2 regions of the Terribacillus sp. JSM ZJ617 genome follow, and region 2 is predicted to be linked to the other one. Evidence: riboswitches for the same ligand, from Rfam matches in the RefSeq annotation. Region 2 holds a riboswitch; the other holds the start of a gene.

Region 1 (14,948 bases), on a different contig from region 2:
ATCCCCTTTCCATTAATGGTGACTTTTGGAGTTCTGACAAATAAAAAGCCATCAATAATTTAGATTTTACTCCACTTTAACATACATTGCAGTAAATAGCTTTAACTTTATTTATGGAGCTGTATTTTTATACTGCATAATAGCTGAGCAAATAACAGTGGTATTTCAGTAACTGTTTTCTGTAAAATAAAAACCGGATTCGTTTTTGGAATCCGGTTTTTATTCCCTCTCTATAAACATGCTCTGTACAGAGCATCAAAATCCTTAGAGAAGAATATGAATAATTTTCGTTTAAGCTAATCTAACCTTGAAGTCTTGATAACCAAACTCACGGACTACTTTGCAATCGCCATCTTTATCTCTTACCGCAATAGCAGGTAATGGCATACCATTGAATGTGTTGGTTTTTACCATGGAATAAATAGCCATATCTCCGAAAACTAATCTATCGCCGCTTTTTAAAGGCTGATCGAAAGAATAATCTCCTATTACATCACCTGTAAGGCATGTTTGCCCGCCAAGGCGATATGTGAATTGCTTCTCTTCAGATTCGCCTGAGCCTAATAGAGGGGGACGATATGGCATTTCCAATACATCTGGCATATGACAAGTTGCGGAAGTATCAAGAATGGCTATTTCAATTCCATTCTTATGAATATCAAGCACTGATGTAATCAGATAGCCTGCATTAAGCGCAATGGCTTCTCCTGGCTCAAGATATACTTCTAAATCGTACTTTTCCTGCATTCTATTAATACACTTTTCTAGAGTGGGGATATCATAATCCTCTCTAGTGATATGGTGACCGCCGCCAAAGTTGATCCATTCCATTTGCGGCAGCCATTGACCGAATTTTTCTTCCACGGCTTTTAGAGTCGTCTCTAAATCGTCCGAATTCTGCTGGCAAAGTGTATGGAAGTGCAGTCCTGAAACACCTTCAAGCAATTCTGGAGAGAAATCTTCCTGTTTCACTCCGAATCTGGAACCAGGGGCGCATGGATCATAGATTTCATGTCCATTTTGTGTGGAACATTCAGGGTTAATACGCAAGCCAACTTTTCTGCCAGCCTCAAGAGCCTTATCCTTAAATTTTTCCAGCTGTGAGAAAGAGTTAAAGATAATATGATCACAAATGGATATGATTTCGTCGATTTCATCTTCACGGTAGGCAGGGGCAAAGACATGATTTTCCTTGCCCATTTCCTCGTAACCTAGACGAGCTTCGAACAGGCCGCTCGCTGTTGTGCCGCTCAAATATTTTCCAATCAAGGGGTACATTGTAGTCATGGAAAAAGCTTTTTGAGCTAACACGATTTTTGCTCCTGTACGCTGCATGACACCATTCAGGATTTTTAGGTTCCTTTCGATGAGACCTTCGTCAACTACATAACAAGGGGTTGGTAATTCTTCAAACCGCATGTTATCGAACGGACTCCTGATCTTTAGCTGCAGGCTCATCAACTAGCACTGGATTGAAGTCTTCTACCCATGGAAGTCCCCATTTGTTCAGCTCTTCCATGAATGGATCTGGATCAAACTCCTCAATGTTAAACACGCCTGGTTTGTTCCATTTGCCAGTCATGATCATAGCGGCACCGATCATGGCAGGAACGCCAGTTGTATAAGAGACAGCTTGGGAACCAACTTCTCTGTAGCATGCTTGGTGGTCACAGACATTGTATACATAGTAAGTTTTTTCTTTGCCGTCTTTTTTACCTTTGAAGATACAGCCAATGTTTGTTTTTCCAACTGTACGCGGTCCAAGTGTTGCTGGATCTGGTAATACAGCCTTTAGGAACTGAAGTGGAATAATCTGTTTTCCTTCGAATTCGATTGGTTCGATGGAAGTCATTCCTACATTTTCAAGAGCTTTAAGGTGTGTAAGGTAGCTTTGGCCAAATGTCATGAAGAAACGAATACGCTTGATACCAGGGATATTCAGAGCAAGAGATTCAAGCTCCTCATGGTAAAGCAAGTACATATCTTTTTTTCCAACTTCAGCAAAGTCATACTCGCGCTTGATTTCCATTGGTTCTGTTTCGATCCATTCGCCATTTTCCCAATATCTTCCGTTAGCAGAAACCTCACGGATATTGATTTCAGGATTGAAGTTCGTTGCGAAAGGATAGCCATGGTCTCCGCCATTACAGTCAAGGATATCGATATATTCGATTTCATCAAAGTAATGCTTTAGTGCATATGCAGAAAACACACCTGTAACACCTGGATCAAAACCGCTGCCTAAAAGAGCAGTGATTCCTGCTTTTTCAAAACGCTCCCGGTATTCCCACTGCCATTTGTATTCAAATTTAGCTGTATCCTCTGGCTCGTAGTTTGCTGTGTCCATATAGTGTGTTTTTGTTGCAAGACAAGCATCCATGATCGTCAAATCCTGATACGGCAATGCTAAGTTCATGACAATATCCGGTTTTACTTCTTCGATTAGAGCGATTAGCTCATCTACATTATCTGCATCCACTTGCGCAGTGGTGATTTTTGTTTTACCGCCATCTAATTTTGCTTTTAATTCATCACATTTAGATTTTGTTCGGCTTGCGATACAAATCTCTTCAAATACCTCGCTGTTTTGAACGGCTTTGTGAACAGCTACTGAAGCTACGCCGCCAGCGCCAATAATAAGTGCTTTACCCATTCTTTTATCTCCTAACTAAGATAGATTTTTGTCTAGCAAAGAAGAATACTGAACCAACCAAGCGATCAGAGTCGTTGCCACTTGCACGGCTGCAGGAAAGAAATACTTAGAAATAGTTCCCTAAAAACAAAAAAGCAAGTGCCAGAAACGCTAATCGCGCATCACACTTGCTTTAGATATAATTATCAATATTAAAATAGCATAGTAACTCCAGAACAAAAGCAGTCTAATTAACTGAGTCTTTTGCAAGAAAGCTTTTTAATATTCAAGTATATATCAAATAGGATCAGAGTCTAATAGCAAATAATTACTTTTACCACTCTTATTGACCGTTTCACAAGTTGATGTGCATAAGCACTGGTTGTAAAGTAACCAACTTATAAAATTTGAGCTTCTAACTCAATCAATAGGGCAACTAAAGTTGCCAATCGGCATTTGACCCGGCTGTCCGTATGGCCCTTAAACTTCCCTTAAGAGAGAAGTGGTCAAAATTATCTGCTTGGAAAGATCCAGATATATTGAATAGCAGCTTTCCAAATAACGCATCTATTATAGTAACACATATAATTTATATAGCAATAGACAAATTTCATTATATTTTTTATAAATATGACATAAAAGTCTTGAATGGTTTACCATACACTATGTGTTTTGATGAAGACGAAGTTCCACATATAAGTTAAGGCAATGACAGAATTAGAAGTACACGGTTATACATTAACTGTAATCGAGATGGAAAACCATCAGATATTAAATTAAAGATGAAGAAGCTGGCTTCTGAATTCAACCAACAAGATAACGTGGTGTCTTCATAATCATAGAGAGACATAACAAAGAATCCCCTTTCATTCTTCAAGAAGGGGATTCCTTCTGTTGTTTAGAAGAAAACTCCACTAAATTAACCATTACATATATGAAATTGAACCAGTTAAAACCCTTTCGACAAAATATGACTAAATCAGACCTTTTTTAGTGAAAAGCTTCACTTTCTAGTACTTCTTACCGATATAAAGAGGAATCATGTGCAGAGGAGCTAGTATTTTATGAATTCTACGATACAGGCAGTAGTCAATATTGCCCCCATTATAAAAGATACCCTAGGCCCGACAGCGGCAATAGGTGTAATGGATACAGAGAAGTTTGTCTATTTTGCTCCATCAACGCTTCTGAAGCTGGACGTTGAAGCAGGAAAAACAAGACTTGATGAACATGAGGTTTATTTGCGAGCTATCAAAGGGGAACACATTATTTCTAAAACCGAAGATCCTGAAATTTTCGGCGTACCGGTCGTGACCTCCATAACTCCTATAAGGGATATGGAAACAAACGAAATCGTTGGTCTTTTGTCTTTATCTCGGACATTGGAGCATCAAGATAAGCTAGATAAGGAGCTTAGCAGACTAAATGAGGTCATCGATGCATTGCAAGGTAAGGTACAGCACGTAGCTGCACAAGCAGAGGAACTTTCTGCTACTAGTAGTGACATCAACCAGCAAGCGAACAATGCAAACCAAAACTCCCGCCAAATAGGTGAAGTGGTTCAATTGATAGAACAAATATCCACACAGACAAATCTTCTTGGATTAAATGCAGCCATCGAGGCAGCTCGTTCTGGCGAAGCAGGAAAAGGCTTCGGCGTTGTTGCAGATGAAATCCGCAAACTTTCCGATAATACGAAGGAAGCAGTTCAGACAATCGGGAAATCCCTAACAGAGATACGATCCAGCATTGAAAACCTGACACTCAGCATTAATGAAGTCTCCACTTCATCAGAGGAGCAGTCTGTCGTCATGGTCGAATTCATGAATGACATTCAAGCTTTGGACGAAAAGAGCAAACAAATCATAGAAACAATGAAGAAAGTAACTAACCAGGAATAGGAGATTAGAATATGAATCTAACATTACAAGCGTTGGTCCATCTAGCACCTGAAATCAAAAAAAACCTTGGTGAGAATTGTGCTGTTGTCGTTACCGACACAGAGAATTTTATTTTTTCTTCCCAGTCGAAAGACTTAGATTATAGCGTTAATGTCGGCGATTTTGCTTTTTCTGAGGACAACGATATACTACGTCAGGCATTAAATGGAGAAAAGGTACAAATACATATTCCAAAAGAGCGTTATGGTGTCGGTATGCAATACTCCGCTAATCCTATTCGTGATGAAAATGGGGAGATTGTCGGTGTATTCCAAATCACCAAAACCTTGAAAGACGAAGAAATACTTGATAAAGAGCTGGATGAATTACGCACCATTGTCAGCAGTCTGCAAGGAAAAGTACAGCAAGTTGCAGCGCAGGCTGAGGAACTTTCCGCTACGAGCACGGATATTAATGGACAAGCAGCTCATGCAAATGAGAACTCCCAGGAAATCAGTAAGGTGGTTCAACTGATTGAAGATATTTCTACACAGACGAACTTGTTAGGCTTAAATGCAGCTATTGAAGCAGCCCGTTCTGGAGATGCTGGCAGAGGATTCGGCGTCGTGGCAGATGAAATCCGTAAGCTTTCCGTCGGGACGAAGGAGGCAGTCGGTACAATCGGCCAATCCCTTCAGGAAATACGGACAAATATGGAGAATTTGACTGTGAGCATCGGTGAAGTATCCACTGCCTCAGAAGAACAATCCCGTGTAATGGTAGAGTTCATGGAAGATATACAAAATCTTGATGAACAAAGCAATGATATTGGACAATACATCAAAGACATCACAAATTAAGACGGACTAGCACATAACTACTTCATTGAAAAAGGGGATAAAACAATGAAATCTTTAGTATATTACGGATCAAAAGATGTAAAGGTTGAAAATATCGCTGAGCCAGAGGTCAGCCAAGATACGGTTAAAGTCAAAGTTAAATTCGCAGGTATATGCGGTACTGATTTACACGAATACCTGCATAAGACCTTTGTAACAGAAGATAAAATGATTTTGGGTCATGAGTTTACAGGTGAAATTGTTGAGGTGGGCGGCAATGTAACAAAATTTAAAGCTGGTGATAGAGTAGCCGTTGAACCTATTTGGGGATGTGGTGAGTGTGATACCTGTAAAACAGGAAATTATAATATATGTCCTGATATGAAGTCATACGGAATCCATGAGAATGGCGGCTTCGCTGAATACGTTGTAGTAAAAGAAGCAAATGTATTTGCACTGCCGGATACACTTAGCTATGAATTGGCAGCTTTAATAGAACCTCTAGCTGTTGTATTACAAGCAATCAGAAAAAGCAAATTCAAAATTGGCGACAGCGTAGCGCTTTTTGGTGCAGGGCCCATCGGACTGCTTTTATCAGAAAGTTTGAGAGCAGCAGGAGCTAGTAAGATCTTTGTGGCTGAAGTTAGTGAGGAACGCAGAAAATTAGCTTTGGAAATGGGTGCGGATATCGTTATAAACCCGATAGAGGAAGATGCAGTGCAAGTCATTAAGAATAATACGAATGGCGGAGTGGATGTTTCCTTTGATGTTGCCGGGGTGGAAGCTACATTCAATCAATCTCTTGATTGCATCAAACCTAATGGGGAATTCATGATTGTCAGTGTTTTCGCGAATCCAGTTAACTATCACCCAACAATGCAAGTAGTCAGTGAGAAGAAAATCAATTCCTCTCTTGGTTATAATAATATTTTTAGCCAAGCAATTGATTTGTTAGCTAAAGGATCATTGAATGTTAAGCCAGTCATTACGAGTATTATAGAGCTGGACAACATTGTGGCAGATGGTTTTGAAAAACTGATAAGTGATAAAAATGAATGTAAGATCTTAGTTAAACCTAGTTAAGATAGGAAAAAGGAAGATCAGTTTGATATGCTCCCTTTCAAGTAGACAGTTAAAACTAACTGTTTACTGAAGGGGAGTTTTTTTAAGTTGAGGATTCCATACATCATAATTTTACTTTTTGGATGGGATTGTTTTCACTTGATTCATTTAAAGTTCAACTTAAGTTAGTTGAATAAATAACTGTAAAGAACTTATTAGATTACAGAATAGCTTCAAATAGAGATCCTTGAGTCATGGAAAGCTGGAATAGAGGTTAACAATCGTAGTTGGAGGTAAGAGCTCGATTTCGGTTATAATAGACTTTATTCAAGGAAAAGCTTACACTGGTACAATGTGCACGTAGAATGTTCATAAATGATCTTTCTTTATACTAAGTATATTTGCAATAGCATACGATATATCCCACATTTCTTTCTTCTGTGGTTTTTGGAGTGGTACTAGATAGTCTTTTGATGATGTTAGCTATCAACCTAAAAAGATACGTGGGAATAGGTAGTAAGGGGCATGAGTTATGGATAGAAACAACCAAACATCGAATGATTTACAAAAAGGGTTAAAAAACCGCCATGTGCAGATGATTGCACTGGGCGGAGCAATTGGAACCGGCTTATTTTATGGTTCTGCTTCTTCCATTGGATTAGCAGGACCGGCAATCCCGCTGGCTTACCTGGTAGGCGGCTTGATGATATTCTTTATCATGCGGGCTCTGGGTGAGCTTTCGGTTGATACGCCAAACTCTGGTTCCATCAGTTATTATGCTTATGAGAACTTAGGAGGCTTTTTCGGATTCTTTTCCGGATGGAACTATTGGTTCAATTATGTGGCAGTAACGATGGCTGAGTTGACGGTCGTCGGTATATACGTCCAATATTGGTTTCCGGAAGTACCGTCCTGGCTGACAGCATTCGCTTTCCTTATCTTGATAACTTGTATAAACCTATTAAGTGTCAAGCTTTATGGAGAATTCGAGTTTTATTTCGCTCTCATCAAAGTGGTAGCTATTATTGGCATGATAATTCTAGGTTTGATAATCATCTTCACTGGTTTTGGCAATAACGGTGTACCGACCGGTTTCTCCAACTTATTTGATGAAGGAGGCTTCCTGCCAAACGGAATGATAGGTGTTCTTCTGGCACTTGTACCTGTTATGTTCAGCTTTGGCGGTGTCGAGCTGGTAGGGATAACAGCGGGTGAAGTGGATACACCTAAGAAAACGATTCCTAAAGCAATCAATCAAGTTGTTTACCGCATCTTAATCTTCTATGTTGGTTCAATGATTGTAATCACAGCTATCTTCCCATGGAATCAAATAGACGGGGAAAGCAGTCCCTTTGTTCAAATACTTGATGGCGTCGGTATACCGGCAGCCGCTGGAATATTGAATCTTGTTGTTTTGACTGCAGCTGTGTCGGCGCATAACAGCAGCTTGTACAGCAATGGGCGCATGCTGCATGCCTTAGCGAAGCAAGGCAACGCACCACGGTTCCTGCAGCGTACTGGCAAAAGGACAGGTGCACCAGTACCAGCCATCTTACTCTCTTCCGGGGTGGCAGGAATTGCTGTTATAGTCAACTTCTTAATGCCGGAAAAGGTGTTCGGCTATGTGATGGCCACTGCAACGGTTGCAGGCATCATAAACTGGAGTATGATTATTATCATCCATTTAGCATTCCGTAAACGTATAGGAAAGGAAGCAGCAAGCAAGTTATCCTTCAAGCTGCCGCTGTATCCTATCTCCAATTATGTTGTACTGCTATTCCTGGCAGCTGTGCTTGTCATCATAGGCTTCATGCCGGATTATCGTTTGGCTCTATTTATATTGCCTTTGTGGGTACTGATACTCGTAATAGGATATAAACTGAAGAAAAAATAAAAAATGCGTGTCCATTATAGGGACACGCATTTTTTATTGATTTACTGTCTATCGTATATCCTGACAGGCGTTTACCTTAAGGATTACTTCTCTAATTGCTCTTCTCCCCAATAGCAAATTGCATCTAATACAGGAATCAAAGATAATCCTTTTTCGGTTAGGCTATATTCCACTTTTGGAGGCACTTGAGGATATTCTTTGCGATTAACTAGCTGATCGTTTTCAAGTTCTTTCAGCGTATTGGTTAATGTTTTAAAAGAAATGTTGCCTAGCATCCGTTTTAACTGATTATAGCGAATAGGTTCATTGCTTATATATAGGGCATATAAAACTGACATTTTGTATTTCCCCCCAATTAAAGACAACGTAAATCCAAAACCAGTATTTTTTATTTGATCTTTAAATTCATAGCGATCCATTCAACACTCTCCTTTAGGTAAGTATCGCACTTTAATTACCGTACTTGTAGAAGGATAAGGCATTCAATAAACTAAATGTACATCAAGCTATGATGCAAAGAAAGCGAAATAGGAGGAAACAATTATGAAGACCATTGTCTATGCTCATCCTTGGGAAGGAAGCTTTAATCATGCGATTTTAACTAGCATAACTAAAGACTTAGAAGCCAAAAGAGAGAAATTTCAAGTGATCGATCTTTATAAAGATGAGTTTAACCCCGCCTATACAGCTGAAGAATTGAAGCTGTTTAACAAGGGAGAAACGCCGTACAAATTAGTAAAGGAATATCAGGCAAAATTAAGCCAAGCCACGGAATTGATATTTATTTTCCCAGTCTGGTGGTGGGACTTACCTGCTATTTTAAAGGGTTTCATCGATAAAGTGATGTTGAGTGGCTTTGCTTTTTTAGAAGACAAAGAAATAGGTGGGCTGAAAGGATTATTGACTAACATAAGAAAAACAACTGTCATTTCAACTTCTACAACTGATAAAGCTTACATTGAATCGGAAGGTGGGAACGCTATTCAGGGAGTCTTTATTAACAGAACACTAGCTGACTTGGGATTAAGAAATAATGACACAAAATGGGTTCATTTTTCTGGGGTAAACGTAACAACGGATGAGAAAAGAAAACTGTTCTTACAAGAAATACCCCATAAACTTTGAGTTGATTTTTCTGCTTGACCTTGGCAGATTGATCAGTCTGGTGTAAAAGAACGTAGTACCCGTCATACAGTATCCGGCTTAATCCAGTCACAAAAATTCATAGCAAAAAGCCACACTTGGAGTGAAGTGTGGCTTCTTTCATCTTATTACTTATCTACCCTTAAATTCTTGAAATAATATTCTTTGTCATGATCCGTAATCTCCCTGAGTACTCGGCACGGATTACCTATAGCAACAACATTGGAAGGTATGTCTTTTGTCACTACACTGCCAGCCCCAATGACTGTATTGTCTCCAACTGAGATACCTGGAAGAAGAATCGCACCAGCACCTATCCAACAGTTTCTTCCTACAGTTACTGGTACATTAAATTGATATGCTTCTTCACGGAGTTCGGGCCAGATAGGATGGCCAGCTGTTGCTATCGTTACATTAGGGCCTATCATTGTATAGTCTCCGACGTAAATATGCGTGTCATCTACTAAAGTTAAATTAAAATTGGCGTAAACATTCTTCCCGAAATGAACATGGTTGCCGCCCCAATTTGCGTGGAGTGGGGGCTCTATATAGCAACCTTCCCCAATCTCAGCGAACATTTCTTTAAGCAAAGCTTCTCTTTTTTCTATTTCGGTTGGTCGCGTTTGATTAAAGTCGTATAGCCGTTCGAGGCATACTAGTTGTTGAGCTGCAAAATCTTTATCACCTGGTAGATACAAACTGCTATTGTGCAGTCTATCTTTAAAACTTTTATCCATATGTACAGCCTCATTTCTTCAAAAAAGTTGATTATAGTCTCAGCTAACGTCTTTCATTACGTTCTCACCTATCAAGAAGTTTCAAGACTTGATTATTGGCTCAATCGTTTAGGCTTAACACTAATTTCGTTAGCGCGTATTAAAATCAACCGACAGAACATTATCCCTGCTACACATACTAGAAGAAAATAAGGAAATATCAAAAAGGAAATGTTGGCCAACAACTGTCCTAGCAAGGGCGCCACTAAAGTAGCACCTGTGTAAGCAAAGGCCATTTGAATTCCCATAGCTGCTTGTGAATGATCTACTCCAAAATATACAGGAGTTTGGTGTAACATAGAAGGGTAGATTGGTGCAAGACCGGTTCCTATAATGACAAAGGATAATAGAGTAAATATTGTAGGAAATGGAAGTGACATTATAACTAAACCGAAAGCAGCCAAAGTACATCCCAGCCGTATTAATGCTTCATTCTTTATACGTATTGATAGAAATCCACTTAACATACGGCCTGCTGTCATACCAAGAAAGTACAAAGAAATCCAACCAGCGGCACTTTCGGCTGGGACATTCTCTATTTTGACTAAGTAACTTGAACCCCAGAGCATTATACAAGCCTCTGTTGATGCTATTAAGAAAAATGACACCATTCCAAAGGCAGATCCTTTTTTCTTAAAGGAGTTCCGCAATCCCATTTTACTTTCTGAATTGGTTTCTTTCGTATATTGAATTCTCTTACTATCAGCAGTTTCGTATTTTTTCCACCTTGAAAGTGAAAAGAGGAGCAGCAAGACTAATGCAAACTGTAATAATGAAATGGTAAAATAACCACTTCTCCAAGAATTCCCCCAAACCACCAATACTGATAATATAACAGGGCCGAGCAGAGCTCCAACTCCCCAGAATGCATGTAACCAGTTCATATGTTTTGCTTCGTAGTGAGTAGCGACAAACCTGTTTAAAGCTGCATCCACCGCTCCAGCACCCAGTCCCAATGGTATAGCACATACTATCAGCCAGATAAATGAAGGAGAAAATGAGAAACCAAGCAGTGCGATAGCAGTCATGGAAATACTTACTATCACGATCCTGCCGGTACCTAGTATTCTAATTAATCTATAAGAAAACAGACTGGATACTATTGTTCCTATAGAGATAATGATGGAAGCAATACCTGCATTGCCAATCGGTACGCCAAGATCAGTATTCATAAGCGGCCACGCAGACCCTAATATAGAATCGGGTAAACCTAAGCTGATAAATGATAAGTAAATTAAGAAGATGAAGAACATGATATCCTCCTATTCATAAAAAGGAAGCTTATACTGCAAATAAACAGCAATTACCACCCTGTGTTAACGAGTTATTCGCATAAACTTAATCAATTATATTTTTATTCATCGATCTCCTGCTTCATTCATTGGAAACATGCATGAAATTAGAAGCGATAACTTTTTAAGGATGAAATAAATTAGAATAGAGGCCATTACAGCCAATAATTTTACAAGGGACAAAAGAGAGCACTTTTACTCGTGTTTTCCTTTCTAATAAGGAGATATTGTGAAAGCAATGCCTGGGCTTCCTAAAACTATTGATAAAAAAATAGGGGATGTGTATAATCCTACTTACTGTGAAAAAAATATTCTTTTCTTCTTATTTAGAGAGATGGAGGGACTGGCCCGAAGAAATCTCGGCAGCGGAACTTATGTAATGGAGTTGCTGTGCCAAATCCAGCAAGCTGCGGCTTGATAGATAAGAGGAGTGTTTTATAGATATAAAGCCTCTTCTTATGGATCTAAGAGGGGCTTTATTTTTTTACAATAAAACAAAATCAGAGGTGAATCAATGAAGAAAGCAAATCCATGGGCTCTCATCCCATTTATTGTTTTTCTAGTTTTATTTATTGGATCCGGAGTTATCACAGGAGATTTTTATAACTTTCCGGTCATAGTAGCAATCACAATAGCAGCGGGTGTAGCTCTGTCTATGAATAGAAGTGAATCTCTTACTAAAAAGGTTGATATTTTCTGCAAAGGTGCAGGTAATAGCAATGTCATGCTGATGGTGATCATATTCATTTTAGCAGGAGCGTTTTCTGAAGTTGCCAAAGGCATGGGAGCAGTGGAGTCTGCTGTAAACCTTACTACATCAGTCGTTCCTCAAAACCTGCTAGTTGTAGGCTTATTTGTCATTGCATGCTTTATTTCCTTGTCGATGGGGACATCTGTTGGTTCCATTGTAGCACTAGCTCCAATTGGAGTTGGGATAAGCGATGAAACCAGTCTTTCGATGGCTTTGGTGATGGGAGCGATTGTTGGTGGGTCGATGTTCGGTGATAATCTATCCTTCATATCAGATACAACGATAACTTCCGTTCGTACGCAGGGCGCACAGATGAAAGATAAATTTAAAGTTAATTTTTTGATTGTGTTGCCTGCAGCTATTGTTACGTGTATCATTTTAGGATTTATCGCTATTGGTGAATCAGCTCAAGTAGAACATATAAACTATAATTGGATAAAGATAATTCCTTACGTCCTAGTCATAGTTTTTGCTTTAATTGGTATGAACGTCTTCCTCGTACTTGTGCTGGGAATAGTTCTTGCGGGAGCTGTTGGCTGGATAGATGGCAGCTACCATTTCATGAGCCTGATGCAGCAGATTGGTGATGGAATGGCGGGTATGTATGAAATTGCCTTCCTTGCAATATTAATAGCTGGAATGGTAGAGATAATTAAGTTTAATGGAGGAATTGATTATATTCTGCACCTTGCAACGCGTAGAATTAAAACGAAAAAGGGTGCCGAATTTAGTATCGCAGGGCTTGTTAGCCTAACTGATGTATCAACTGCTAATAACACAATCTCTATAATGATTACTGGTCCACTAGCCAAAAATATTGCAAATGAGTATGGGATAGAGCCAAGAAAGTCAGCTAGTATATTAGATCTTTTCTCTTGCTCCATCCAAGGTCTTCTACCATATGGAGCGCAATTATTGACTGCTGCAACCGTAGCAGGAATTTCGCCAATCAGTATCATTCCCTACAGCTTCTATCCAATCTTGGTAGGTATTTGCGGCATTATCGCCATCTTAATTGGCTATCCAAAAAAGAAAAATACTTCGGAAAAATGACTTTTCAGCTTTTCATAAGAGAAAAATATGTATTTATTCCAGTATGGGAACAAGCGGAATTATACCGCATACTAGCTTATTGGTGAAAACTGGTTCTGCCTTATAGAAAAATATACTAGGCGGACTTTTACAACAACAAAACTAAATAGTATGGAGTAGAAAAAACAGCTGCAACCTTGGGACAAACAAGTAGCTGTTTTTTCTTATTTATAAAGCCAATCTCTGCGGAATGTGAAGAGAATACTCAGATAAATATTCAAAACCCTTACCAATTCCCCCAGCCGCGTGACTGTCTGAACCAGGAACAAGCGGAATTCCCATTTTTGCTGCGTGCGCTATAAGCTCAACTGGCGGATAGATTTCTTTACATAATGGTTTATAAAGACCAGCTGTATTCACATCAAGCTCATATCCTTTTCTCTTTATGAGTTCCAGAATGTGTTTCTGTTCCTGTGAGAAAGAAGCCGGCTTCTGATAAGCAAGCTGAAATTTTTGAATCAGCGTAACATGACCAATTCTTCCTGGTTTATAGTGACCAAGATCAGCTTCAATGGAAGACTGGAGATTATCATAATAAGCTTTATATAATGGTAAAAGTCCTCCAAATGCATCGGCAGCACGTCCAAATTCTTCCTCACTATGATCAATACAGAAGAAAGACTTATCCGGTGCTTGGAGCATGTGCACGGAAAGGATACCATCATCCATTTCAGGACCGTATGTATCGAGGAAAGTTTGTGTTTCTTGTTCGTAGCCTCTGATATAATCAACTTCAAAGCCAATATTGATTTGCAGTTCATTTTTATATTGTTTTTGCAGCGCTTTGCCTTCCATTACATAAGCTTCCACCTGGTTTCGGTCCATGGTGCTGTCACGATGTGGAGCGGGATCCGTAAAGCCTTCCGGAAGCGGAGCATGTTCTGTAAATGATAAATGGGTAAGTCCTTTTTCGATTGCCTGCAGAACGTAGGCTTCCATTTTATCGTCTGCGCCGTGCTGGCAATACTGCGTATGTACGTGAAAATCTCCTGGCATTTGCTTGCTCCTTTCGTTATGTGTTGACGTTAGTATCTCATTATGTTACATTCAAATCAACAGAAATCCTTTATCTAAGTAAAGTGGTAGAATGATAAAGAAAGAATCGGAGGCTTATAGATGTTCTTACCAGCAGGAAGTCGTGATTTGACAGGTCGACAGCTTGTCAATCGAGTCAGCATATATGAAAAGTTCCAATCTGTCGTGAATTTACGAAATTATCAATCGATTGAAACACCTGTTATTGAGTATAGCACAACATTTACCAATCCTTATGCCGGTATGACACTTAAAAAGATGCTCAAATGGTTTGATGAAGAAGGGGAAATCGAAGTATTGCGCCCGGATTGGACGATTGCAGTTGCTCGTGCTCTTGCGAATCAGCAGTCTGATCAGCAGAAATGGGCGTATGCTGGATCTGTATTCAAAAAAGATCATGCAGGCGTCGAAAGCCATCAGGCTGGTATCGAAATCATCCGGACCCCAGGTCTGTATGGGGAATATGAAAGTTTGTTCACAGCAGTCCGCTTCCTTCGGGAACTAGGATTGCAGCAGTATAGCATCGAGCTCGGGCATACGGAAATCTTCGAG
Region 2 (14,948 bases):
ATATTAGATAAATGGATGATGTCCTGTTTCTTATCTATTTGCACTGCTCCATCCTTGACATGCAGTGAAGCGGTCATCTTCTCTGTCCGCGCACTTCCTTCAATTGCTTTGATGACATTCACCTGCACGTCACCGTCCGGACGATCTGTATGATGCAGGAAATCATCTGCTTGCATGTCACGTGCCAGATGCACGGAGCTTCGCACAGCATCCGGATACGTATACGCTGGGAATGCTTGCTGCAGCTCTCCATTTTCAAACTGGATGCTTCCATCCGCGATAACAGTAGCTGCTTCCATCTGCTGCAAATCCTCTATTAGAAGCAAATCAGCAAATTTACCAGCACTGATGCTACCAATATCATTTTCCATATGGAAATATCGAGCCGAGTTGATCGTAGCCAGCTGAATTGCTGTCACAGGATCAAGCCCTTCCTCGATCGCACGGCGGACAACATGATTCATATGTCCTTTTGTAATCAAAGTTTCTGGATAAACGTCATCCGTCACCAGCGAAATATTGCGTGTGTCGACGTCATATTCCGTAATCACCTTAATCACTTCTTTTACATCTCGCCATGCCGATCCTTCACGAATCTGCACATGCAAGCCCGCACGAAGCTTAGCCAATGCATCTTCTTTGGCAATCGTTTCATGATCGGATGTGACACCTGCTGCGATATATGCCTGCAGCGCATATGGATCCTCTGAAGGGAAATGACCGGTAACTGTCTTTCCTGCTTTGATCGTCTCCGCTATTTCGCCATGCATTTTGCTATCTCCATAAACGACACCAGGGAAGTTCATTACTTCTCCCAGTCCTTGGACATTCTCCCACGTAAGTCCTTCCTGTATATCTGCTACAGTGAGGCTTGCTCCCGCATCCTCCAAATCATCCGTTGCCGGTACACATGACGGGAACGTCGTATACACTTTCAATGGCAGCTGCTGCCCTTCCTCGTGCATATAACGAACACCTTCAATCCCGAATACGTTCGCTATCTCATGGGGATCCATGAATACCGTCGTCGTACCTTTTGCAAGTGCTGCCTTGGAAAATTCCGTCACGGAAAGCATCGTACTTTCCACATGCATATGACCGTCGATCAGCCCTGGTACTAGGTATTGTCCATTTGCTTCTATCACTTTTGTATCAGGTCCTTCATGCTCCTTCAGTGCTTTTCCGACCAGTGCTATCCGGTCGCCTGATACGACAACATCGGTATGCTCCAGCAGTTCTCCTGTGAATACGTTGACTAGCACACCATCTCGGATAATCAAATCAGCGGGACGCTTTCCTAATACAACCTCACCTAATCGCTTTGCTGCTTCATATAATTTCGTTCTTTTTCCCACTGTGTTCAACTCCTATTATCCTTATACGTTATGCCCATAAACGTGTAAAAAATTCCCGGCATCGTGGAACTCAAGCTCGGGAAACTCTCTTTCTTATACGCATTTATTTCTATTTATAGAATCATATATCAGATGCTTGCGTCAACCCCGACATACGAAAAAACCGCCCTGTCAGGCGGTTTCCAGTTGTTATTTCTTTCTCGTATCAAGCGGTGTCAGCTTAGCTTCAATACTCTCCCGCTCACCTTCGAGAAACGGCGGCAGCGCCAATGTCTCACCTAAAGCATCCGGATCTTCATCCGTTGCAAATCCAGGTCCGTCTGTGGCAAGCTCAAACAAAATACCATTCGGCTCCCGGAAATAAAGAGATTGGAAATAATAACGGTCCACCAGTCCCGAATTCGGTAAGTGATCAGCATATAGGATTTTCTTTGCGCGCTCCAATTCGTCCCTGTCTTTCACCCGGAAAGCTACATGGTGCACACTTCCGCGGCCAGGACGTTCCCGCTGTAATTCAGGTACAACTTCTACCATTATTTCCGCGCCTGTGCCTCCTTGGCCAACTTCATATATATGCAAATTCGTTCCATCAGCAAGCTGTGCCTCTGTTTTCTTACGGAACCCCATTAGTTCTACTAAGACATGTTCTGTCGGTGCAAGCTCCGGCACAGTCAGCTTTACAGGCCCAAGACCAATGATGGCAAACTCCGCCGGTACATCGGCATCTTCCCAAGGAACTCCTGCAGGGACCCCTTCGTTCTGTTCATCCGAAACAAGCATGAGCCGCTGCTTTTCCGGATCCTCAAAGAAGAGAACCTTGCGCCCCTGCAGTTCCACCTGCTGTGATTGGATATCATAATCCTCCAAACGATTCGCCCAATAGCGAATTGCTTCATCTGATGCGACACGCAAGGATGTGAGGGAGATACTGTTGTTTCCCGTATACGTGCGGCCAGCACGATGAATTTCGAAAAAAGTTAGATCTGTTCCCGGACTGCCAAACTTGTCAGCATAGAAAAGGTGATACATCGACGTATCATCCTGGTTGACTGTCTTTTTGACAAGACGCATCCCCATCACTTTTGTATAAAAATCATAGTTATTCGCTGCGTTTGCTGTTATGGCTGAAACGTGGTGAATACCGTGAAGCTCCATCATCTGCTTCGCCCCCTAAACGTACAATGTATTAGTTACTTACAAAATGTAACCTAGTTCAAATAAAAATGCAAATGCCCCCTCTCATTATTGATAGAATTAAAGGGAAGGAGGACAATTATGCTGACAACTCTTTATGTTGTGCGTCATGCGCATACTATTTATACACCCGATGAACGGAACCGGACATTATCCGAGGAAGGATATCGTGATGCGAGGATAGTTCAGAAGCTTTTAGCAGCCGAACAAGTAGATACCTATATCTCCAGTCCCTATCGGCGTGCTTGGGAAACGATCGTGCGTAATGCTTCCGCTGCTGTTCTGGATGAAAGATTGCGAGAGCGGCAAGTTGCCGCTGCACCGGTTGAAGACTTCCAAGGAGCTATGGACCGTTTATGGTCACAGGAGGAATATCAGTTTCCGGGAGGTGAATCGAATAGGAGCGCTAGAGCAAGAGGCGTAGATGCCTTTCAGGATATACTCGCTGCTTATGCTGGCAAACGAATCGCTATCGGAACCCACGGTAATCTGATGGTGCTGACAATGGGCCATTACGACACCCGATTCAATTATGATTTCTGGAAACAGCTGAACATGCCCGCTATCTGGAAGCTAACCTTCGATGGCCAGCAATACATACAGGCCGAGCCTTTATCCATACAAAAATAGCGGACATTATCTGTCCGCTATTTTCCATCCATATGCAATTTCAGGGTAAGATACCCCTTCAATCTGAAGCTTGTCTTCAGCGATTTTCACTCCGCCTAAGCCTTCATAGAAATGCCTGGCATCATTTCCGACGAGCATCCATGCCACCACGCCTGTCATTCCTTCGGCCGCAAGCCGATTTTCCAAAGCTCGAATAAGCATCTTTCCGATCCCACGATTCTTATTGGCAGGATCAAGATAAACTGCGTATACCTCGCCATCGTAATCCGGATGTATATTATCCCGGCATCTGCCTCCGCTGATGAAGCCGACAACCGTCTCACCTTCTTCTGCAACAAGCAGTAAGGATCCGGACTTCAGCACCCTTTCAAACCGAGCTGCTCTTTCTTCCGGTCGAATGGCAGTTAGATAATCAGCAGGCAATATATCCTGATAGGCAAATTGCCAGCCAAGCATACTAATTTCTCCGATCCTATTACAGTCAGCTTTTCTTGCTTCACGTATGGTAACTGTCATCCTGATCCCCCTTTTTAGATTAAGCTAATACAGTAGGCTGAAAATCTATCAATAAAACAGCTCGTACACCTGGGCGATCTGCTTCCCCTTTTTGGATTGGGCTGACATAGTGACTGACCGCCTCATCATGTACTCCGTAGGATTCCAACGGCTTATGGATTTCAAAGCTTTCGTGGAATTGACTGGAGTCAGCGTCTTTAGGCAGCTTTCCGGCACAAGCAGGAGTCGCAATGATATTAAGCCCTCCAACGACATTATCCCGCTTGATAAGATGGGCAAATGTGAATGGTTCGCCATCCTGATGAATCAGATTCGGCGAAGATACGCCCTCTTGTCCCTTTTCAGTCACTTCCAGCTTCACAAAATGAATGCCCGCATGAACCGGTAAAATCAAATCCTCTTTACGCCAGAATGTTTCGTGATAATCATGCATGATGATTTTCTGTAATAATTTGTTTTCCAGGATATGATCCGGCAGGGCCGGGAATTCACGGTAAGAATCCACATACTCCGGATTGAAGCGTCCCTGGAAATACTGCGCCATGCTTCCGTTTTCCCGTTCGATACCCGGCAGCCATTCCAATCGGTCATCCTTGTCGAAGATGATTGCCCGTGAATAGCGACGGTAACGATTTAAATCAAGCGCATAGCTATCTGCCGGCAATGTATCGAAAACTGCCTGTATTTCAGCTAAATCCTGTTCCATCCCCTCATATGCCAGATCCTTTTGTAAATCATATATGCTGTATCCTTGTTTCTCTAATGCATTCATGCTTAAACCTCCACAAAACTATAATCTTTCTCTATCATAATACATGCAGAGATAAAGGAACATGATTTCGTTTGCGATTTTGTGACATTTGAAAAGGAGTGGACCATTTGAGAAAATCAAAAGCAGAATTTGAAAAGCTATTCCAGACAGCTTCCAACCTCCAAAAGCTGTTGCAGGCTGGTGACGTACTGTACAGTTCTATTGGTCCTTCCACCTTCTTCTTCAGCCACGCTGGTATAGTCGGCAGTGACGGGCGGATTTTCCATGCACACCCATCAGGCGGTATCACCGAATCATTGACAGTGTATCTGTCCCCGCACCGCTACGGCGGAACAATCACGCTGCTCCGGCCAAAAATAGATCCGTCTGGTGCAGCAGATTGGGCAAAACGTTCCATCAGCTTGATGAAAGGATACCGTTTCAGCCGCACCTTGGCAGACCCTGCTTGGAATTATTGCACAAAATTCGTCTGGCAGGCGTTTTGGAGCGGCGCCAGCACCGATTTGACCAGTGCGCGAAAACAGCTGCTCAAACGCTGGATCTTTCCGCACCATATCAAGCACTCCACCCATTTTGAGCCGATTGCAAAATTCTCTCTTGAGTATCGGCTCTAGTCATAATTTTCTGGTAAAATGATGAAGATAGTATAATTAAAGGGGGATCTTGACATGCAATTTGAACAGAAATTAGAGAAATATGCCGAGCTGCTGCTGCATATCGGCTTGAAAGTTAAGCAAGGACAGGACTTGATGATTGTAGCTGATCTAGCTGCTGCACCTTTTACAAAGGTCGTAGCTGAGAAAGCATACGAAGCCGGCATGCGGGACGTAATTGTCGATTATCAGGATGATAATATTACAAAAGCAAAAGTGAAGCATGCAAAAGAAGAAGATTTGGATTACTTCACCCCATTCCGAGGCCGTGTGTATGAAGAACTAGCAGCAGCGGACACAGCTTTCCTGGAGCTCAAGACACCGAATCCATCTCTTTTTGACGGAATTGATCCAGCAAGGGTTGCACGCTATACAAAAGCAGTGGGTGCTGCCAGACAAGGGTATCAAGCTCACAAAACAAATGGTCGTATTAATTGGCTGATCGCTTCGGTACCAACTGTCGAATGGGCAGAGTCTGTCTTCCCCGACTCACAGGGACAGGAAGCTATCGATAAGCTGTGGGATGCTATCTTCTTCACAACTCGCTCCGATCAGGAAAATACAGTCGAGCTGTGGGAACAGCATGTTGCAGCCATGAAGAAGAATGCTGACCACTTAAATGCACGCGACTATCGCAAGCTCCATTATACGGGGCCAGGTACTGATTTAACGATTGAACTGCATCCTGATTCCTTCTGGACTTGCGCAGAATTCATGAAAGAAGATGGCTCTACATATATTCCGAATCTTCCTACAGAAGAAGTATTTACTATTCCAGTTAAAAATGGAGTAAACGGAACAGTTAGCAGTACAAAGCCATTGAATTATGCTGGTACGTTGCTGGAGAACTTCTCCCTTACATTCGAAAATGGAAAAGTAGTAGATTTCAAAGCCGAAAAAGGCTATGAAACATTGAAGAACTTGCTGGAAACGGACGAAGGCGCACAATTTCTTGGAGAGGTTGCACTTGTACCGCATCAATCACCGATTTCCCAGTCGGGAATCGTCTTCAATAATACCTTATTCGATGAGAATGCTTCGTGTCATTTGGCTCTCGGACAAGCGATTGGCATGTGCGTGAAGGATGCCCGCGAGAAATCAAAAGGAGAACTAGAGGCAATCGGCTTCAACTACAGTCTCACACATGTTGATTTCATGGTTGGCTCTGGGGAATTATCCATCACGGGCGAAACACCAGATGGCACCGTGGAACAAATCTTCGAAAATGGAAACTGGGCTTTTTAAGAATATAGAAAAGGAGCAGCATTACGCTGCTCCTTTTCTATGTACGGCAGATCATGAGTACTTCTCGGTAATAGCCAAGCTGATGAGGACAAAGTTCTTCATGTGCAACCTCGATCCGCTGACGTGGAGCTCCTGCAACAATTTCCGCTTCTACGCTTGCTGCTTTTCCTTCGACGAGCTTCTCCAAATCATTAACCCGCATCCGCACGATCTGTACCACTTCTTCATTCAGAAGAATATCCGGGAGTTCCTCCAAATAGTAAAAGAATTGGTGACAGAACTCTCGATCAACCAGGTTTTTAGCAAATAACTCTTCTTGAATGATTCCTTTATAAAAAAGATCGCTCTCCTGGAGCGTCACACCCAATTCTTCCTGCACTTCACGTAAACCTCCGACCACAGGCGTTTCGCCGCTTTCCAGATGACCAGCTGCGGTAATGTCGTATTTCCCGGGAAATTCACTTTTATTGAAAGAACGCTGCTGTAGATAAATGTATAGTTCTGTACCATCATGTTCCACGAACCAGCAGTGAAAAGTCTCATGCCAGTCTCCATCACGATGGACTTCCTCTCTTTCCTTCACCCCAAGCTCCCGATGCTGCTCATCGAAAATCGTCAATAGCTCCATGTTTTGCCCCCATACTTATTCCTTTTTTTCTAATGTAAGCGATATCGCCAGGCTTGTCTACCGTATATTTCCAATCAGATCGAGTTATCGCGCATTTCCTCGACTAATGGCATGATTTCCTTGGTAAAACGTTCCATTTCCTGCTTGTGCGGCGAAAATTGAAGCAGCAGAAGACTGACGCCGGCATGCTCGTAGGCAAGTATCCGCTGCGCAATTTGCATCGGCGTCCCAACCAGATGCGGCCGCAAGCCCCTTGCAGAAACAGCATCATCGCTGATCTTGCTTTTTTGTGCCAGCTCTTCCTCTGTTACATATGATTCGTAATCCGCACCGGTAATTCTTTCCCATTCCTGGTAAGCTTCTTCCTCCGTTTCGCGGCAAATGACATAAGCTGTCATGCCGAATTCGGTAAACGGAGACTTGCCGGCTGCTTCACGGCGGATCTGCATATCAGCGATCATACTGGCCACTTCCTGTACAGTACCGCCCTTCATTACATAGGCATCGCATGTCTCGGCAATTGTCTGTCGTAAATAGTCACTCTCGCCGCCTGCGTATAATGGCGAGATCTCTTTGCTCTTGCCAGCTGGTAAATAATCGACGTGCTGAACTTGATAGTACAAACCATCATAGGTGTAATTGCCAGCTGTCCAAACTCCGCGCAGCACTTCGAAAAATTCCTCGGTTTGCATATAGAAATCCTCTGATCCCGCTATATCGCCATCTTGGCGCTTTTGTTCCTCTTCGCGCAAGAAAGAAACAACTGCCAAGGAAAAACGGCTATTACTTACCTGATCAATCATTACTGCTTGTCTCGCGGCTTCCACGGGCTGATCAATGCTCGGCCGGACTGCTGCCATGATGTGCAGTCTATCGGTTGCTTCCGCAATAGCACCAGCTGCTTCCCAAAAGTTAAGCTGCTGATCGGCATTTTTCCCTTGGTATAGGTAGGTATCTGGAAGAAAGACGGCATCGAACCCTAAATCCTCCGCCAGATGCGCCGTTTCCTGCACATCTGACAAACTTAGCGGTCCACCATCCTCCACATGACGCAGCCAGCTGCTTGAAACTGGCTGCCAGTATGCATATTTCATTGTTATTACTCCTTTTGCACATAGGAAATCCTACCGAACGACACATCGATTCTACTAAAAAAGCTTCTTCGATGAGGAAGAAGCTCTGTATTGCAGCCGTCGTCATCTTATCACGCAGCTTTTCGCTGCAGGTCGTAGCACCTTCCTGCAGGACTGCCCTCCTGCAGTGGGTTGCCGGGCTTCATCGGGCCTTTCCCTCCGCCACTCGTTATAAGATTTCTTATGAATTGTACTTCCTACTATACCAGATTTGCAGTGTCAGATTCAAACAGAACAACTGCTATGCCTGCTGCATGTACGCCTCCATCAAAAGGCGGAACCCATCCTGTCTTGCTTTTTCTTCATAAACAGGACTGGTGAGCATGAACTCAATCTCCCCGCCGTAGTAGTCTTCCAGCTCTCCAAGCTGCTGCAGCACCTCAGCTGGTGTTCCGATTACCATGGTTGGACGATTGTCCTCAAGACGCTCCTTTTCATAAGGAGACATTTTATAATCTGCTGCTGTATCCGGACGCAGCATCCCTTTGACGGGCCTTCCTTGTTCCTGAAGCAGCGATGCAACCTCATGGCTCTTTGCCAGTGCTTCTGCAGCTTCTGTCGTCTCTGCACAGAACAAAAACAGACTGACCATCATTTGCGGCTGCTGCTTCCCTTTCCGGAAGGATTTCTGATACACATCCAGCACTGCCGCATCCTTGTCTCCCCGTATGAATTGGGCATAAGCGAATCCGATTCCATGATATGCAGCAAGACCTGCACTGCCAGCGCTGCCGCCCAGCAGCCAGACAGATGGGGCGGTGCCAATGCTCGGCATCGCTACCAAGTCCCCGAACCGATGCTTTTCTTCTTTTCTTATATTCAAATAATGAAGCAAATCGCGTATCTGCCGATCATACCAATCCTCCGGCACAGCTCTATGCTCTTGCAGCGCTCTTTTCGCTGCCGGCATTCCTCCTGGCGCACGCCCGATACCAAGGTCGATTCTTCCTGGATGAAGCGCTTCGAGCAATCTTGCATTTTCAGCAACTTTATACGCACTATAATGAGGCAGCATAACACCGCCTGAGCCGATACGGATACGGGATGTTTTAGCAGCAAGATGCCCCATCAGAAGCTCTGGACTGCTATGGGCGAGGCTGCCGGCGTGATGCTCGGACACCCAGAAACGCACATAGCCAAGTTGATCTGCAAGTTCGGCCAGCCGCACTGTTTCCTCCAATGCCTCTGTTGCATTACCGTCTTCTTTGATTCGGGATTGATCCAATATACTAAGCTTCATACTATCCACTCCTTCTTTGTATCATATCCTGTGCGAAAGACTTTTAAAAACAATCCGTTTTTCTGTATGCTAGAATTGACTGAATAAAAAGGATGGTGCTCATATGATTGGATTTATCGGATTAGGAATCATGGGTCAAAACATGGCAGCTAATCTGCTCGAAAAGGGCGAACAGTTAGTTGTCTATAATCGTACAAAAGAAAAAGCTCAAGCACTATTGGACAAAGGTGCTGTCTGGGCAGATTCCCCCCGGAAAGTCGGAGAACAAGCTGATATCGTATTTACGATGCTGACAGATCCTGCAGCTGTTCAAGCAGTTGCTTACGGAGAAGATGGGCTTTTCAGCGGGATGCAGGAAAACAGTTTATGGGTGGATGTCAGTACTGTTAAGCCAGCGTTCACAAAAGAGATGGCAGAAGCCGCTCGTGCGCACCATATCCGTTTTGTTGATGCTCCTGTATCTGGTTCAAAGGCACCGGCACAGCAAGGTAAACTGCACTTCCTTGTCGGCGGAGACGACCAAGATGTCAAGGAGGTCACTCCTCTGCTTGAGAAAATGGGACAAAGCATCCAGCATATGGGCGCCAATGGGAATGGCTCAGCTACTAAGCTGGCAGTGAATATGCTGCTTGTTCAATCCTTGACTGGTCTATCTGAAGCAATCAGCTTCGGCGAAGCAGTCGGCCTTGATAAAGAGCATCTGATGGATGTATTGCTTGCCCTTCCTGTTACAAGCGATATTCAAGCAGGCAAAAGGGATACGATTCTCCAGCAGAACTTTGAACCGCAATTCCCTCTGGAGCATGCTTACAAGGACTTGCAGCAGATTTCCGAAACAGCTTATGAAGCAGGCGCTCCTCTTCCAATGACAAACAGTGTGAAAGAACTGTATGCATTAGCGAAGAAAAATGGTTATGGCAAACAGGATGTCGCTGCCGTTTATGCACTTTTAGCAAGAGATTGAGACGAATCAGACAAAGAATCCGAATTTTTTCGGATTCTTTTTTTATTCTCATTTATTTTTTTAATTAACATTGGCATATTAACAAGAGGCACAGGGTATCAAGCTCTGAGATACTTAATTTGTGTGAAGTAATTTTTTTGCATATTTTCACCAAATTATAATCATTATCATCTGATCAATTTATTAAATTTTTTAAATCAGATAAAGGCATGCTATGACTGGTCAGAATACTTTCATATCAATATTTTTATGCTAATATAATTATGGTTTTATTAATTTAATTACTTTTAAAAGGAGTCTTCATCATGGCTGATTCATCTAACAAACCAAAACGGGAGGTCAAGTGGATTCCGCTCCTGATCACTGTATTGATCGGCGTAATTCTTTGGTTCGTCCCTTCACCAGATGGTGTTAAAGCAGAAGCATGGCATTTATTCGCTATCTTCGTTGCTACGATCATCGGTCTGATCATTAAACCGATGCCAATGGGCAGTGTCGCCATCCTTTCGCTGACGGCTATCGTTTTGACGAAGACACTTGGATTAGAAGAAGCGCTGAGCGGCTTCCAGAACAGTACAATCTGGCTCATCGTCATTGCATTCTTTATTTCCAGAGGTTTCATCAAAACCGGCCTCGGATCCAGAATTGCCTATTTGTTCGTACGTCTATTCGGTAAGAAGACTTTAGGCTTGTCTTACTCGTTGATTGGCAGTGACTTGATTCTGTCACCGGCTATGCCATCCAATACAGCTCGTGCCGGCGGTATCATTTTCCCGATCATCCAGTCGTTATCAAACTCATATGGCTCTAAAAGCGGTGATGGTACGGAGCGCAAAATCGGTTCCTTCCTGACTTTTGCTTCCTATCAGGGAAACGGGATTACTTCCGCAATGTTTCTGACAGCAATGGCAGCAAACCCATTGGCAGCTAGTGCTGCAGAGAGCGTCACTGGCCAATCCATCTCTTGGGGCAGCTGGATTCTCGCTTCCATCGTTCCTGGTATCATCAGTTTGATCGTTATTCCATTCGTCATCTTCAAGCTGTATCCTCCTGAAATCAAGGAGACACCGAAGGCGACTGAAATGGCAACAGAAAAATTGCAAAGCATGGGTAAACTGAAGCGTTCTGAATGGTATATGATCGGCGTATTCTTATTGCTGCTCGTATTGTGGATCTTTGGTGAGAGCTTCGGAATCGGCTCTACGACTGCAGCTTTCATCGGACTAGTCGTACTATTGCTGACTGAAGTTTTGACTTGGTCTGATATCAAGCAGGAACAAGGTGCATGGGACACACTTGTATGGTTCGCTGTACTTGTCATGATGGCAAATTACTTGAACGAACTTGGCCTTGTCCCTTGGTTCAGTGACATTATGGGAAATGTCGTAAGTACACTTTCCTGGCCTGTCGCTTTGCTCATATTAGCTATCGTGTACTTCTACTCCCACTATTTCTTTGCGAGTAACACAGCACACGTCAGCGCTATGTACGCAGCCTTTCTTTCAGTAGTTGTGGCTGCCGGCGCGCCGCCATTATTGTCAGCCCTACTGTTAGCTTTCTTCAGCAACTTGTTCGGCTGTTTGACACACTACGGCAGCGGTCCTGCACCTGTATTCTTCGGAGCAGGCTTCGTCACTCAGCAAAAATGGTGGGGACTTGGCTTCCTCATCTCCATCATCCATCTTGTCGTCTGGATCGGTATCGGCGGACTTTGGTGGAAACTGATTGGTCTATGGTAAATAAATAAAAACAGGAATCCTTCGTGGATTCCTGTTTTTTTAATTGCTTGTATAAGTAGCTGCATCTGCTGCTTCAATAAACGGACTCAAGTTACCAATGCTGTACATATGCAATTCATGCATCGCGCGTGTACATGCTGTATAAAGCAAGGTACGTTCTGATTCATGGCCATACGCCTCATCTGAGACATCGTACAGAATGACAGCATCGAATTCGATACCTTTGGCTAAATATGCAGGAATGACCGATAACCCTTTTTTATACTGGGAAGTTGTCTCTGTAATCAAATCTGCTTCCATTTCATCCTTGATCCAGTTATGCGCTTCTTTGCTTTCTTTACTAGTTTTGGCGATAACAGCAATCGTCTCATAACCTGCTTCCTTCAAGGAGTGGATTTTCACCAAGACCAGCTTCCGTCTCTCTGTATCATCAGCTGTTTTCGTCAGCGTCGGAAGATCTCCATCACGGTTGAATGGCTGGATTCGCTTTGCATGATCCAAAAGCTCCTTTGTAAAATCAACAATCTGCCTCGTTGAACGGTAGCTGCGCCATAGCTCGATCCGATGGCTGTCAACTGTGTTACCGGAAAGCACATTCTCCCCTGTCAGCGCATGCGCCTGAATGGCCTGATTGATATCCCCAAGCAATGTCATCCTAGCATTAGGGAACGCCTGCTGTAAGTAAGCGAATTGGAAAGCAGAATAATCCTGTGCTTCATCAATAAGCACATAACGGATGGTTTTATCCGAACGGTCACCAAGCACTTTATCACGGAAATAGACAAACGGCGTCACATCTTCCCAGCTCATGTACTTGCGGATGAGATTTTGCTTGGTTGTTTCATATAGTTCCGTCCATGATGCTGGCATTTCCGGACGTCTTTCAGCTGTCAGCATACGTAAATAGGATTTTTTCACATTGATGAAGGCATGCTTGCGCACTTTCTTGATCAACGGGCGAAGCTTTCGTTCTACAACCCATTTGCGAAGGATTTCTTCTTCCTGTTTGTTTTCCTCAAAATCATCTGTTTCTGTGCGGTCTTTCTTTTGAAGCTCGGAAAAGGCCTCGACATAGTCTTCCTTCTCCATCAGCTCCACTTCTTCCCGGACCCAATCTTTCCTTGTCTCCCAATCACCCCAAAGCTGCAGCTTTTCTACGATCCAAGCTGCCGTCAGCTCTGCTCGGTTCGAAATCGGCAAAGTGTTGGATAGGCTGTAGAAATAAGATTGAATCTCCTGTTTGCTCACTATACGCTGCTTGCGGAAGCTGACGTCCTTGAATATAAGGCCGGCGCGCTTGAATTCATCCAGCTTGTCATCGATATACTGTTTAAAATCAAGGCTTGCTTTATACTGGATTCCAGCCAGCCGCTGCTCTTTTTCCTCACTGGAAGCAAGCAGCATATACTCCATCTGTTCAAATGGTGTTTCGATCGTTTCTCTGCCTTCCAGCTGGGCATCCATATGGGCATAGAAGGTGGCTTGCCTCATATTATCTTCGCCAAGCTCCGGCAGGACATTGGAAACATAGCTATTGAACAGCGGGTTCGGCGACAGCAGTACAATATTCTCAGCCGTAATGCGGTCACGATAATGGTATAGCAGGTAAGCAACACGCTGCAGTGCTGCTGATGTTTTCCCGCTGCCTGCCGCACCTTGTACGATCAGATTAGCTGCTGATTCATTACGGATGATTTGATTTTGTTCCTTTTGAATCGTGGCAACAATACTTTTCATCTCTGTACTGGCATTACCGCCCAAAACATACTGCAGCAGACTGTCTCCTATCGTCACTCCAGTATCGAACAAGGCTACAAGCTTGCCATTCCGGATGATGAATTGACGTTTGAGTGTCATATCACCCTGAATCTTGCCTTCTATCGTTTCATACGAAGCACCACCAGGAGAGAAGTCATAGTACATACTGGAGATTGGTGCACGCCAATCATAAATAAGGAAATCCTCTTCCTTCTCATCCATCAGACTCGCTAAGCCTACATAGATTTCTTCGTCTTGATCAGCACCCTCTTCCCGGAAGTCGATACGACCAAAATAAGGGTTGCGCTGCAGCCGATCCAGCGTCTTCACTTCATTGTGAATCTGCTGATGCGTTCGTTCCCGCTCCCCTAGAAGCTCTGCTTGCTGCTTCAAGCTGGCTTGTGTTTCGTTCACATCATCCGGTTCATCCAGGTTTACGGTCACATCCTCCCAGAAGTTTTTCCGAAGATCAATTACTTTCTCCCGCAGACCTTGTATCATGCCTGCCGTTTTTTCACGCTTCTTTTCGATCGTCTCCTGGACACGGGCCACACGGGCTTGTTCGTCCTTCAAATCCTTTTCATCTTCGGTCATAGCGGCGTCCCTCCAAAACAATTGACATTTATATATAAATGATGTATAATTTTAAATGGTTTGCTAAATTATGTTATATTAGCAGAACATCCTCTATTTTATCATGTTCATTGTTCCCCTGCAATTTTTCTCTATCCTGTCATTTCCAAGCTATCCTTTTGCATATCCTTTCTATTCGTGTGTATAATTAGTTAGGGAATCGAAATATTAACGCGAAAGAAGTGTTTTTCATTCATGACGGACGAACAGCTCGCAAAGCGTAATCTGTTTATCATGTGGTTCGCGAACTTCTTCATCTCGGCAAGCCTGAGTATGATCATGCCATTTCTATCCTTATATATTTCATCATTCGGCACATTATCTGAACGGGAGGTTCAGAGCTGGTCAGGTATCATTTTCGGCGTAACTTTTGTTACCGCATTCATCTGTTCGCCATTCTGGGGTAAAATCGGCGATCGGTATGGACGAAAGCTGATCCTGATTATATCTTCCTTCGGCATGGGGGTTTCCATTCTCCTGCTCGGATT

Evidence for each region. A riboswitch is a leader RNA that binds a small molecule or an ion and turns the genes downstream of it on or off. The one in region 2 is predicted to bind S-adenosylmethionine.
Region 1: another riboswitch for S-adenosylmethionine. It lies ahead of ACH6C1_RS08005 (Na+/H+ antiporter NhaC family protein); the one in region 2 lies ahead of ACH6C1_RS02825 (LLM class flavin-dependent oxidoreductase).

The regions. Positions count from the first base shown of each region.
Region 1 is NZ_JBISEQ010000002.1:341,991-356,938, forward strand. Features, by position in the region: gene nspC (carboxynorspermidine decarboxylase) at 292-1,419, opposite strand; gene ACH6C1_RS07960 (saccharopine dehydrogenase family protein) at 1,421-2,653, opposite strand; partial or broken gene ACH6C1_RS07965 (methyl-accepting chemotaxis protein) at 4,201-4,533, shown strand; gene ACH6C1_RS07970 (methyl-accepting chemotaxis protein) at 4,545-5,372, shown strand; gene ACH6C1_RS07975 (2,3-butanediol dehydrogenase) at 5,418-6,434, shown strand; gene ACH6C1_RS07980 (amino acid permease) at 6,946-8,307, shown strand; gene ACH6C1_RS07985 (winged helix-turn-helix transcriptional regulator) at 8,391-8,726, opposite strand; gene ACH6C1_RS07990 (NAD(P)H-dependent oxidoreductase) at 8,851-9,432, shown strand; gene ACH6C1_RS07995 (sugar O-acetyltransferase) at 9,579-10,187, opposite strand; gene ACH6C1_RS08000 (MFS transporter) at 10,280-11,479, opposite strand; SAM riboswitch class I at 11,838-11,946, shown strand; gene ACH6C1_RS08005 (Na+/H+ antiporter NhaC family protein) at 12,033-13,322, shown strand; gene hisJ (histidinol-phosphatase HisJ) at 13,530-14,357, opposite strand; gene ACH6C1_RS08015 (ATP phosphoribosyltransferase regulatory subunit) at 14,478-14,948, shown strand, end outside.
Region 2 is NZ_JBISEQ010000001.1:568,181-583,128, reverse strand. Features, by position in the region: gene ade (adenine deaminase) at 1-1,355, opposite strand, end outside; gene ACH6C1_RS02860 (ring-cleaving dioxygenase) at 1,545-2,510, opposite strand; gene ACH6C1_RS02855 (histidine phosphatase family protein) at 2,631-3,179, shown strand; gene ACH6C1_RS02850 (GNAT family N-acetyltransferase) at 3,186-3,695, opposite strand; gene ACH6C1_RS02845 (2OG-Fe dioxygenase family protein) at 3,715-4,467, opposite strand; gene ACH6C1_RS02840 (hypothetical protein) at 4,575-5,081, shown strand; gene ACH6C1_RS02835 (aminopeptidase) at 5,136-6,365, shown strand; gene ACH6C1_RS02830 (NUDIX hydrolase) at 6,403-6,993, opposite strand; gene ACH6C1_RS02825 (LLM class flavin-dependent oxidoreductase) at 7,068-8,087, opposite strand; SAM riboswitch class I at 8,192-8,304, opposite strand; gene ACH6C1_RS02820 (LLM class flavin-dependent oxidoreductase) at 8,368-9,366, opposite strand; gene ACH6C1_RS02815 (NAD(P)-dependent oxidoreductase) at 9,470-10,330, shown strand; gene ACH6C1_RS02810 (anion permease) at 10,636-12,069, shown strand; gene helD (RNA polymerase recycling motor HelD) at 12,109-14,421, opposite strand; gene ACH6C1_RS02800 (MFS transporter) at 14,656-14,948, shown strand, end outside.